DNA from 2 places in the Kocuria sp. CPCC 205231 genome. Region 1 is predicted to be linked to the other one. Evidence: riboswitches for the same ligand, from Rfam matches in the RefSeq annotation. Region 1 holds a riboswitch; the other holds the start of a gene.
What was found. A riboswitch is a leader RNA that binds a small molecule or an ion and turns the genes downstream of it on or off. The one in region 1 is predicted to bind S-adenosylmethionine.
Positions count from the first base shown of each region.

Region 1 (5,799 bases):
GCGGGGTCGGTGCTGTGCTCGTAGGAGCCGTAGGCGTACTGCAGCACCGGTGCCGGCACGGAGGGGTCGAGGTCGGCGCGGCGGACCAGGGAGACGGGGATGCGGGTCCCGTCGGCCGCGGTGGCCCAGTCCCGCTCCACCGCGTAGTCGGCGGGGTCGTAGCCGCCGAGCACCGTGGCCTCGCGCCGCAGCAGCGGCTCGGCGGGCAGTGCGCCGTCGTCCCCGGTGGCGCCCGCCACGAAGAGGTCGTAGACGCGCGGGGGCGTCGTGAAGGACGTGTAGGACAGGCGCACCACGGGGGCGTCGTGCTCCGCGGCGGAGACGCTCGCGGTGTAGAGCTCCTCGGCGAAGGCCGGTTCCACGGGGGCGGCCTGGGCGTCAGTGCCCAGCCCGGCGAGCGGGAGCAGCCGGACCCGCAGCGTGGTGTCCGCCCGGACGGAGACCACCAGGTGCGTGGCCGTCACGGCGCAGCCGTTGACGCGGACGGTGTCCGAGGCCGGCACGACGTCGCGCAGGGCCACCTCCGCGACCGGACGGCCGAGGTCGGCCGGGTCCATGAGGGAGATCTGGGAGTTCGGGGCCTCGTGGTCGTGGGTCAGCAGGATCTGCTCCCGCCCGTCCAGCAGCAGGGGCTCCGCCTCGTAGAGCACCCGGTCGGTGCGGGGCAGCACCACCCGCAGCGGCGCCGCCGGGTCCGCGACCGGCTGGATGAGCTGCTCCGAGAACTCGGAGCACATGGCCTCCACCACGATCCAGCGCCGGTCCGCGGACAGGCCCGCCCCGAGCCACAGGCCGGGGTCGGTCTCCTCGTGGACGACGACGTCCTCGGCCACCGGGGTGCCCAGCTCGTGCCGGCGCAGCTGGTGGGGGCGCCAGGACTCGTCCACCACCGTGTAGTACACGGCGTGCGCGTCCGGGGTGAGGAAGGACCCGTAGAACGTCCCGGGGATCTCGTCGGCGAGCAGCGCCCCCGTGGTGAGGTCCCGGACCCGCAGGGTGAAGCGCTCGTCGCCGGTGACGTCCTCGGCCCAGGCCAGCAGCTCCCCGTCCTCGGAGACGTCGAAGCTGCCCAGGGAGTAGAACTCGTGCTTCGCGGCCTCCGCGTTGGCGTCGAGGAGCACCTGCTCCCCGGCCATGGGGGTGCCGGGCTCGACGACGGGCGGGGTCCAGTCCGCGAGCACGTCACCGGTGGTCACGGCCGGGACCCGGCAGAACACCTGGTGCGCGCCGCCCTCCACGGTGCGGGCGAAGTACCACCAGGCGCCGCGCCGGCTGGGCACGGACAGGTCGGTCTCCTGGGTGCGGTCCTTGATCTCCCCGAAGATCGTCTCCCGCAGACCCGTGAGGTGGGCGGTGGCGGCCTCCGCGTACTCGTTCTCCGCGGTGAGGTGGGCCAGCACCTCGGGGGAGTCCTTGTCCCGCATCCACTCGTACGGGTCGGAGAACACGTGGCCGTGGAAGGCGCGCTCGACGGGCTGCTGGCGGATCTGCGGGGGAAGGACAGTCATGGTCCCCATCCTAGGGAAGACGCCCCGGCTGGGGAGGGGGCGGTCCGGGCGGGCCCGGGGGGCCCGGCGCGGGCTGCGCAGGGCGGCCGGCGGGCCGGTGCCAGAATGGCCGCATGAGCACCCCCGCCCACCTCGCCCCGCGACCGCCCGCCTTCGGCTCCACCCGCGCCGACCTGTGGCTGCAGGTGCTCCTCGTGCTCGGGGTGTCCCTGGGCGCCTCGGCCCTCTGGGCCGCGCTGTCCCTCGCCGAGCACCTGGCGCGCGGACCGCTGTCCGAGGCGCAGGCCACGATGAACCCGCCGCTGAGCCCGCAGCCCCTCATCGACCTGCTGCGCCAGCTCACCGGGATCGCCCTGGACCTGGTGCCGGTGCTGCTCGCGCTCTACCTGCTCGCCGGCTCCGCCGGGGCGCTGGGCACGGTCCGCCGGCGGATCGGCCTCGACGCCCGGATGCCCCTCCCGGACCTGGGCCTCGGCACCGTGCTCTTCCTGCTCATGGGCCTGGGCACGCTGGCGCTCTACGGCGCCGGCCGGGCCCTGGGCGTCACCGCGGAGGTGACCACGTCCGGGCTCGCCGCGCACTGGTGGACGGTGCCCGTGCTGCTGCTCTCGGCCGTGCGCCACGCCCTGGTCGAGGAGGTCGTGGTGGTCGCGTTCCTGACCGACCGGCTGACCCGCATCGGGTGGAGCTGGCCCGTGGTGCTGGTGGTCACGGCCCTGTTCCGCGGCAGCTACCACCTCTACCAGGGGATCGGGCCCTTCCTCGGCAACGTGGTGATGGGCCTCGTCTTCGCGGAGCTCTACCGGCGCACCGGCCGGGTGATGCCCCTCGTCGTCGCGCACTTCCTGCTGGACGCCGTCGGCTTCCTCGGGGCAGCCCGGCTCCTGGGCTGAGACCCGCCCCGCGGGGCGCGGCCCAGCCGCCGGGCACTGCGGGCCCGGTCGCGGACCAGGCCGGCCTCAGATGGTGACGGCGCCGTCCGGGGTGCTGAACGAGACGGAGAGCACCCCGGGGGTGCCGTCCGGATAGCGCCAGTCGACCTCGAGGTCCTCGAGCGCGGTCTCGACGGGGGCGCCCAGCCACTCGGCGACCCGTTCCGGGGCACCGGCGATGGTCATCCCCGCGAGCCCGACGTCCGTGATCCGCGCCTGGGACGGGTGCATCTCCGGGGCGGAGTCGAAGTGGATCATGAACGGCAGCTGCGGATCGGCGATCAGGCCCTTGACGCCGATCTGGTGCCACTCGAGGCACCGGCCGTCCGGGAAGACCCGGTGGCCGGGCACGGAGCGGCGCCCCAGGCGCTGCTCGAAGGGGGCGAGGTCCTCGACCTCCACGACCCAGCCCAGCCAGCCGCCGCCGGCGGCGGACCGGGCCCGCACGGCCTGCCCGAAGGGGGCCTTCTCCGCCGCCGGGTGCTGGAGGACCTCGACGACCTCCACGTACTGGTGGTTCGTGAGCGGCAGGATCATGTTGCGGGTGCCGAAACGGGGGTGCACCCCGCCCTTGACCGGTTCGATCCCGAGCTGGTCGGCGATGCGCTCGGTGGTGGTCTCCAGGCCCTCCGGGCGGCAGGCGTAGGACACGTGGTCGACTCTCATGGGCACATCGTGGCACCCTGTGAGTTTCGTCTCCAAATCGGTCCGCGACGCGCCGGGCACCGTGCGGGCGGCACCCCGGCCGGGGCGTCACGCCCGACCCCGGCTTGACGCCGTGCGGGCCTGATCCGGAGAATGCTGTCCAGGTCATGAGCGCCAGCGTCCAAGCCCCAGCTAGCTGGCCGGCAACCCTCCACCGCGGTGGGGTGCCCTGGGTGAAGACCAGGCTCCTCGCGTCCGGCGAGCGAGCAAGCGCGGGTCCCCGGCGCCCGGCCGTTCCCGGCCGCACCGCCTCGGCCGGGACGGGACCCCTGAGATCCACAAGGAGTCCCACGGCATGTCCGATCTCCCCGCCTCCAGCACCGACGCCTCCGCCGCCCGCACCGACGCGGCCGAGCGCCCCACCCCCGAGAACCCCGGGGGCTGGGCCTTCGAGACCCGGCAGATCCACGCGGGGCAGAGCCCCGACCCGGTCACCGGCTCGCGCGCCCTGCCGATCCACCAGACCACGTCCTTCGTCTTCCCCGACGCCCAGGCCGCCGCCGACCGCTTCGCGCTCGCCGAGCTCGGCCCGATCTACACGCGGATCGGCAACCCGACCACGGAGGTCGTGGAGAACCGGATCGCCGCCCTGGAAGGCGGCGTGGGCGCCCTCATGCTCAGCGCGGGGCAGTCGGCGACGACGTTCGCCGTGCTCAACGTCGCCGGCGCGGGAGACCACCTCGTGGCCAGCCCCAGCCTGTACGGCGGGACCTACAACCTCTTCAAGTTCACACTGCCCAAGCTCGGCATCGAGACCACCTTCGTCTCCGACCCCGACGACCCCGAGGCGTGGCGGCAGGCGGTCCGGCCGAACACGAAGGCCTTCTTCGCCGAGACGATCCCGAACCCGCGCAACGACGTCCTCGACATCGAGACGGTCTCCGGGATCGCCCACGACCACGAGGTCCCGCTCATCGTGGACAACACCGTGGCGACCCCCTACCTCGTCCAGCCCCTGCGCTGGGGCGCGGACGTCGTGGTGCACTCGGCCACCAAGTTCCTCGGCGGGCACGGCACGGCCATCGGCGGCGTGATCGTGGACTCCGGGGCCTTCGACTACGGCCGCTACCCGGACCGCTTCCCCGGCTTCAACCAGCCGGACGAGTCCTACGGCGGCCTCGTCTACGCCGAGGCCCTGGGCGCGGAGGGGCCCTTCGGCGTCAACCTGTCCTACATCCTCAAGGCCAGGGTGCAGCTGCTGCGCGACCTCGGCTCGGCGATCTCCCCGTTCAACGCGTTCCTCATCGAGCAGGGCATCGAGACGCTGTCCCTGCGGATGGAGCGGCACGTGGCCAACGCCGGGACGGTGGCCCGCTGGCTCGAGGCCCGCGAGGACGTGCGCTCGGTGTCCTGGGCCGGGCTGGAGTCCTCCCCGTGGCACGAGCGGGCGCAGAAGTACGCGCCCCGGGGCGCCGGGTCGATCCTGGGCTTCGTCCTCGACGGCGGCCGGGAGGCCGGGGCCGCCTTCGTGGACGCCCTGACCCTGCACTCGAACGTCGCCAACATCGGCGACGTGCGCTCCCTCGTGATCCACCCCGCGTCCACCACGCACAGCCAGCTCCTGCCCGAGGAGCAGCTGGCCGCCGGCGTGGAGCCCGGCTTCGTGCGCCTGTCCGTGGGCCTGGAGCACATCGACGACATCCTGGCGGACCTGGAGCAGGGCTTCGCCGCGGCCGCGGCCGCGCAGGGAGGACAGGAGTGACCGTGACGGTCGTGAGGGGCTCCGGCGCCGGGACCGCCGTCCGCGAGGACGGCGTGCCGCGGGTCGCCGGGATCGGCGAGCTCGAGCTCGAGTCGGGCTTCCGGCTGCCCGACGTCCGGATCGCCTACGAGACGTGGGGGACGCTCGCCCCGGACGCCTCCAACGCGGTGCTCGTCGAGCACGCCCTCACCGGGGACACCCACGTGGCGGCCGGCCGGGCCCGCCCCGGCGCCCCCGAGGCCGAGCGGCGCGCCGCCGAGAGCGGCGGCTGGTGGGAGGGCCTGATCGGCCCCGGCGCCGCCATCGACACGGACCGGTGGTTCGTGGTCTGCACCAACATCGTGGGCGGCTGCTACGGGTCCACGGGCCCGGCGACCCCCGCGCCGCCGAGCGTGGACCCCGAGGGCCGCCCCTGGGGCTCCCGCTTCCCGCTCATCACCGTCCGGGACTCCGTGCACGCCGAGGCGGCGCTGGCCGACGTCCTCGGCATCGACGCCTGGCGCCTGGTCATCGGCGGCTCCATGGGCGGGGCCCGCGCCCTGGAGTGGGCCGTGACCCACCCGGACCGCGTCCGGGCGTGCGCGGTGGTCGCCGCGTGCGCCCAGTCCAGCGCCGAGCAGCTCGCGTGGGGCCAGGCGCAGAACCTCGCGATCCGCCAGGACCCGCACTTCCGCGGCGGGGACTACTACGACGGCCCGCCGCCCGTCACGGGCCTGGGCCTGGCCCGGCGGATCGCCCACATCACCTACCGCTCGGCCGACGAGCTGCACCACCGGTTCGGGCGCTCGCCGCAGGCCGAGGAGCAGGTCATCGACACGCACGCCGGCGGGCGGGGGCGCTACCAGGTGGAGAGCTACCTCGACCACCAGGCGTCCAAGCTGGCGGGCCGCTTCGACGCCAACAGCTACCTCGCCGTCAACGAGACGCTCATGTCCCACGACGTCGCCCGGGG
Region 1 is NZ_JAVKPP010000004.1:192,861-198,659, forward strand. Features, by position in the region: gene RF640_RS05505 (S9 family peptidase) at 1-1,508, opposite strand, end outside; gene RF640_RS05510 (CPBP family intramembrane glutamic endopeptidase) at 1,622-2,401, shown strand; gene RF640_RS05515 (VOC family protein) at 2,468-3,106, opposite strand; SAM riboswitch class IV at 3,249-3,364, shown strand; gene RF640_RS05520 (bifunctional o-acetylhomoserine/o-acetylserine sulfhydrylase) at 3,441-4,847, shown strand; gene RF640_RS05525 (homoserine O-acetyltransferase) at 4,844-5,799, shown strand, end outside.

Region 2 (5,799 bases), on a different contig from region 1:
CGCCCCGACGGCCACCTCGGCGCCGAACAGCAGCAGCACGGCGGGACCGTCCGGTCCCACGTCCGTGAGCCGCCCGAGCCCCAGCGAGCCGTGCGCGAGCCAGCTCAGCAGCATCACCAGCACGCCGGCGACGGCGCCCACGAAGACCCCGGTCAGCAGCGTCGAGAGCGGGTACGTGATCCAGCGCGCGGGCAGCCGCAGCGCCATCCAGTCGTCCAGGTGGTTCTCCCCCTCGCGCAGGAACCACCAGCCGGCGAGGACGCCGGCCAGGACCGGCAGCACGACCACCACGAGCGCCCAGGCTGGGAGCTCGGCGGGCGGCAGCGCGGCGAGCGCCGGGAGCAGCGGCACAGGCCCGGCCTCGGTGCCCAGCGGAGAGGCGTGCGTGCCGGAACCGAGCTCGAAGCCCGCGCCCGTGGCCCAGGCCAGGGCGTAGACCGCGAGGTTGGGCAGGTAGCCGAGCTGGAGTCCCGTCAGCGCGGTGTCCCCCGGCACGCCGGTGCCCAGCCGCTGGTAGACGCCCACCACGTCGTTCCAGTTCCAGAACAGGGCGGCGGCCAGCAGGGCGGCCCCGGCCCCGACCCCGGCCACGGCCGCGACGAAGCCGGCGCGCAGCACCGCCCACACGTAGGACCCGGCCCAGCGGGAGTACTGGCTCGTGCGCTCGACCCACGCGGCGGCGTTGACGCCGATCAGTCCCGGCAGCGACCGGGAGGCCCGGTACGCGCCCACGAAGCCGCCCAGGGCCACGGGGACGAGCGGGAAGACGGCGGCCGCGGCCGGGCTCGCCGAGACCTCCCCTCCGGTGAAGAGCAGCGCGGCGGCGGCGCCGAACGCGGAGTAGGCGGCCAGGCCGCTGAGGTACGGCTGCCAGAACTGGCCCTCCCAGCAGGCGCGGGCCAGCCGTCTCCCGGCGTGCCAGGAGAGGGCGAACGGCACCAGGGTGAGCCCGAGCGGGACGAGGTTGAGCGTCCCGGTGGTCGCGGGCAGTCCTGCGCCCGGGTCCAGGGCCACCTGGAGCGGGGTGAGGTGGGCGAGCAGCCACACGTGACCGGAGAGCACGAACCCTCCGGTCAGGCCGAGGGTGTCGAAGCCGTCGGCGAGCCACACCATGAGGACGGTCAGCAGGACCAGCAGGTAGGACACCACGGCCACGGAGCCGAGTTCCAGCACGCCCTGCAGCCACAGCGGCATGGGCACACCCCGGCGGTCCGGGCGTGCAGCGGGGGAGGACAGGCCTTGGGAGTTCATCACCGACCATCCTCCCACGCCCGGGCGGCACCCCGGCCGAGGCTTCACGGCGCCTTCACCGGCGGGCCACGCCCCGCTCGCCGTCCGGTCGCCCGGCCCCGGCAGGCTCGGGAGCATGAGAGTCGCCGTGGTCGCCGAGCAGTTCCTCCCCCACCTCAACGGAGTCACCCACTCGGTGCTGCGGGTCGTCGAGCAGCTGGTCGCCGGCGGGCACGACGTCGTGGTCGTGGCGCCCTCCTACGACCCCGCGCCGCTCGGGCGCCCGGCGGAGCAGGTCGTCGAGGACCTCGACGGGGTGCCGGTGCACCGGCTGCCCGCCGTTCCGCTCACCGGCTACCCCGCCGTGCGGGTGGCCGGCGGGACCGTGGCCCGGGTGCGGCGGCAGCTGGAGCGCTTCCGGCCGGACGTGGTCCACGTGGCCTCCCCGTTCGTGCTGGGCCGCCGGGCGATCCTGGCGGCCCAGCAGCTCGGGGTGCCGTGCGTGGCGGTCTACCAGACCGACGTGCCCGGCTACGCGGCCAAGTACGGGGCCCCGTTCCTCGAGCAGCTCCTGTGGGGGCACGTGCGCTCCATGCACAACCTCGCCACGCTCACGCTCGCGCCGTCCACCGCGGCGGTCCGGCAGCTCACCGAGCACGGCGTCCAGGACGTGCACCTGTGGCGGCGCGGGGTGGACACCACCCGCTTCTCCCCCCGGCACCGGGACGAGCGGTGGCGGGAGGAGGTCGGCGGCGGCCGGCGGATCGTCGGCTACGTGGGCCGGATCGCCCCGGAGAAGCAGGTCGAGGACCTCTCCGCGGTCGCGGACCTGCCCGGCACCCGCCTGGTGGTCGTGGGCTCGGGCCCGGAGGAGGACGCCCTGCGCCGCCGGCTCCCGCAGGCCCACTTCACCGGGCGCCGCAGCGGTGCCGACCTGGCGCGCATCATGGCGTCCTTCGACGTGTTCGTCCACCCCGGCGAGTTCGAGACGTTCTGCCAGACGATCCAGGAGGCCATGGCCTCGGGGGTGCCGGTGGTCGCGACCGGCCGGGGCGGTCCCCTCGACCTCGTGGACCGGTCCCGCACCGGCTGGCTCTATCCCCCGGGCGACCTCGGGGCGCTGCGCGGGCACGTGGCGGATCTCCTGGGCGACGAGGCGAAGCGGGCCGCGTTCGGCGTCGCGGCGCACGCGGCGGTCCAGGGCCGGACGTGGGACGTGCTGGTCGGGCAGCTGCTCGAGCACTACGAGCGCGCCGTGGCGCTCTCGGCGCAGGGGCAGGGGCGCAGCCGCCGGCACCGCCGGGCCGTCTGAGGGCTACCGGCGGGCGGGGGACGCGTCCAGCACGGGCGCCCCGGTGCCGGCGTACCGCCCCGGCTCCGCGGTCAGCACGGTCAGCCCGTGGACCAGGGCCGTGGCCGCGGTGAGCCCGGCGAGCGGATCGGCCGCCCCCGTCGCGGCCAGCGCTCCCCACGCCCGGGCCACGGCGGCGTCCGCGGGGAGGACCCGGCCCGGGAAGCGCAGCTCGAGCTGCTCCGCCCACAGCGTCTCGTCGGGCCGCTCGGCGAGCAGCTCCCCGAGCACCGTGGCGGGCAGGAACAGCCGCCGGTGTCCGTGCCGGCGCAGGACCTCGGCCAGCTCGGGGCAGCGCTCCGGGGTGCGCACCCCCAGCAGCACGGAACGGTCCAGGAGGAGGTCCACGGCGGCGGGCCTCAGGCCGCGGCGGCGAGCTCCCCGCGGGCCGGAGCCAGCAGGAAGTCCACGAACTCGGTGCGGACCTGCACCACGCGGGCGTAGTCCTCGACGCTCATGGCGGAGACGCTGATCGCCGGGACGCTCGGCGCGGGGTCGCGGCGGGTCCCGACCCCGGTGGCCGGGACGGCGTGGGAGGGCTGGGGGAACGCGCCCGTGCGGGCGGCGGAGTTGCGGGGGTCGGACATGACCGGGATCCTTCGTGCGCTCTTGCTCGCACCGGGTACCGCTGCTGCGGCGATGCGAGCCGCTTCGTCATCCGAACCACCCGTGAACATGGGGTTGGTGCCCGGTCAAGTCGGAGCTTGCCGACCGGGTCTCTTGAAGCTCTCCCCATTGAACCACATCGGCCGAACCGTGTCCGCGTGCGGCGACCCGGCCGGATCCGGTGCCCCCTCCTGTGCACAGGCCTTCCCCGGGGTGTCACCGCCCGGACATCTCGACGACACATCGTTGCGCTGGAATGGGTCCCGTAGTACCGGGGACGGCGCAGGCGACGGCCCCGCGCATTACGTTTCAGTGACACAACTCACGACTCGCTTGTCGAGGTGTCGGTGCCGCGGGGTAGCCTGAACCTGCTTCTCGAGATGCGGCGTCCACGCCCTCGGCCGGAGATCGACGATCCCCGGCGGAACCGTGGAGGGGCTCCGACCCGCTGCGCGCCAACCCGATGTTCCCGGGTGGATCGGATGACGAAGCGGCGGGCAACGCCATCGGATGCCTGCAAGAACGTCAGGAGAAAACATGACCATGTCCGAAGAAAGAACAGCCATCACCACCGACCAGCGCGAGGAGTGGATCGACGTGACCGTCACCGCCCTCCCCGATCTCCACCTCGTCCGTCTCACGTCGACCGACGGGGACGTGCAGGAGTACCTGAGCCCCGAGGCCGACGACCTGGCCGCCGCGGCGGAGCACACGGAGGGTACGGCGCAATGGTGCGCCAAGTACCGCCAGCTCCTCGTTCCCGGAGCCCTCGCGGCGACCGGACGGCACCCGTTCTTCAAGCTCCACCCCTCGTCCCTCCCGCTGTCGGCATAGCCGGCGGACAGGAGCGCACGGAGGCCGCAGCCCGTCGGGCTGCGGCCTCCGTCGTGCGGGAGGACGGTGACGTCCGGAGCGCCGGTGGGACCCGCGGGGTGCTCACTCGAGGCCGTAGTCCCCCGCCGAGCCCCACCCGCCGCCGGCCTCGTCGGCGGAGCCGTCGAATCCCCACTCGGAGGCCTCGACCTCGAACGGCACGGAGACGTCCAGCTCGGCGTCGGAGACCCGGTTCACCACGAAGGGGTCCTCCGGCTCCTCCGCGGCGGGGAGCGGATCGGGAACGGTCACGGCGCTTCCTCCCGGTGCTGCTCGGCGGGTACGACGACAGAACCGCCGCCGGGCGCAGCCCGACGACGGTTCTGGAGGATCAACGGGCCGGAGCCCGCGGAAGATCCTTAGGAGATGACGTTGATGTTCGCAGCCTGGGGGCCCTTGGGGCCGTCCTGGGTCTCGAACTCGACGCGGTCGTTCTCGTTCAGCGAGCGGAAGCCGTTCGAGTTGATCGCGGAGAAGTGGGCGAAGACGTCCTTGGAGCCGTCCTCGGGGGTGATGAAGCCAAAGCCCTTGTCAGCGTTGAACCACTTGACGATACCGGTAGTCATGGGAGACCTGATCCTTCATGAGATGAACGTTTCCCGACGTTCGAGAAACAAAACAGTTGTGATGCATGGAAAACGTCTTCTCAGAAAAACTGCTGCACCCGAGTGGGCCGAACTGCTTGAAAGACAAAAACGAACCTCAACAACTGCGGACTACTCTACACGAGATCCGGCGCCGCACCACCCGGGACGGGGCGCCGGACCCGGCCCGGCACCGGGGACCGCTCAGACCGGCGGGGCGCCGAGCTCGATGAGGAGCACTCCGCCGGCGATGAGGGCCACCCCGGCCGCCGTCACCCAGGTGAACGGCTCGCGGAACAGGACCCGGCCGGCCAGCGCCGTCAGCGCCACGCCGGAGGCCGACCAGATGCCGTAGGCGACGCCCAGCGCCATGCCCTCGGCCAGGACGAGGCTCAGGCAGGTGAACGCCACCAGGTAGCCGACGGCCACGGCGGCGTACCAGCGGCGGCGGCCCCGGGCGGCCATCCGCAGGGACAGGGTTCCGGCGACCTCGGTGAGGATCGAGACACTGAGGAAGAGCCAGGCCATCAGGCCGCCTCCTCGGTCTCGGGGGCGGGGCGGCGGGAGCCGAGCTCCACGCAGAGCACGCCGGCCACGACCAGCACGATCCCGGCCAGCACGGCCGGGCTCAGCCGCTCACCGTAGACCACGGCCGCCGCCAGGGCGGTGAGCATCACCCCGAGGGCGGCCCACACGCCGTAGGCGACCCCCACCGGCATGCCGCGGCGCAGCACGGCCGCCAGGAGGGTGAACGCGGCGAGGTAGCCGGCGACGACGAGCGCGTACCAGGCGGGCTCGCCCAGAGCCGCCTTCAGCGACAGCGTGGCCGCCACCTCGGCGAGCACGGCGGCGAGCAGCAGCAGCCGGCGCAGCACGGCTCAGCCCGCCAGGAGCTCGTCGGCGACCGCCCTGACCCGGGCCCGCTCCTGCGGGTCGGGGGCGAAGACGCCCGCGGCGTCGGCGAACCACACGCCGTCGGCGAGCAGCCGCACGGCCAGCAGCCGGCTCCGGCGCTCGGCGGGCAGGTCCGCCGGCAGGTGCACCCACGGCTCCACCCGCGCGACCCAGCGCTCCTTGAGCGTGGCGCGCAGCCGCTGGTCGGTGAGCATCACGAGGTCGGTCTCGTCGACCTCCCCGGACAGGCACCAGTCGAGG
Region 2 is NZ_JAVKPP010000009.1:55,401-61,199, forward strand. Features, by position in the region: gene RF640_RS11065 (DUF6350 family protein) at 1-1,251, opposite strand, end outside; gene RF640_RS11070 (glycosyltransferase family 1 protein) at 1,367-2,542, shown strand; gene RF640_RS11075 (PIN domain-containing protein) at 2,546-2,929, opposite strand; gene RF640_RS11080 (hypothetical protein) at 2,941-3,168, opposite strand; SAM riboswitch class IV at 3,182-3,307, opposite strand; gene RF640_RS11085 (hypothetical protein) at 3,725-4,021, shown strand; gene RF640_RS11090 (hypothetical protein) at 4,124-4,312, opposite strand; gene RF640_RS11095 (cold-shock protein) at 4,420-4,626, opposite strand; gene RF640_RS11100 (multidrug efflux SMR transporter) at 4,849-5,172, opposite strand; gene RF640_RS11105 (multidrug efflux SMR transporter) at 5,172-5,519, opposite strand; gene RF640_RS11110 (TetR/AcrR family transcriptional regulator) at 5,523-5,799, opposite strand, start outside.
Region 2: it holds a riboswitch for S-adenosylmethionine, as region 1 does, so the genes downstream of both, RF640_RS11080 (hypothetical protein) here and RF640_RS05520 (bifunctional o-acetylhomoserine/o-acetylserine sulfhydrylase) in region 1, are expected to answer to the same signal.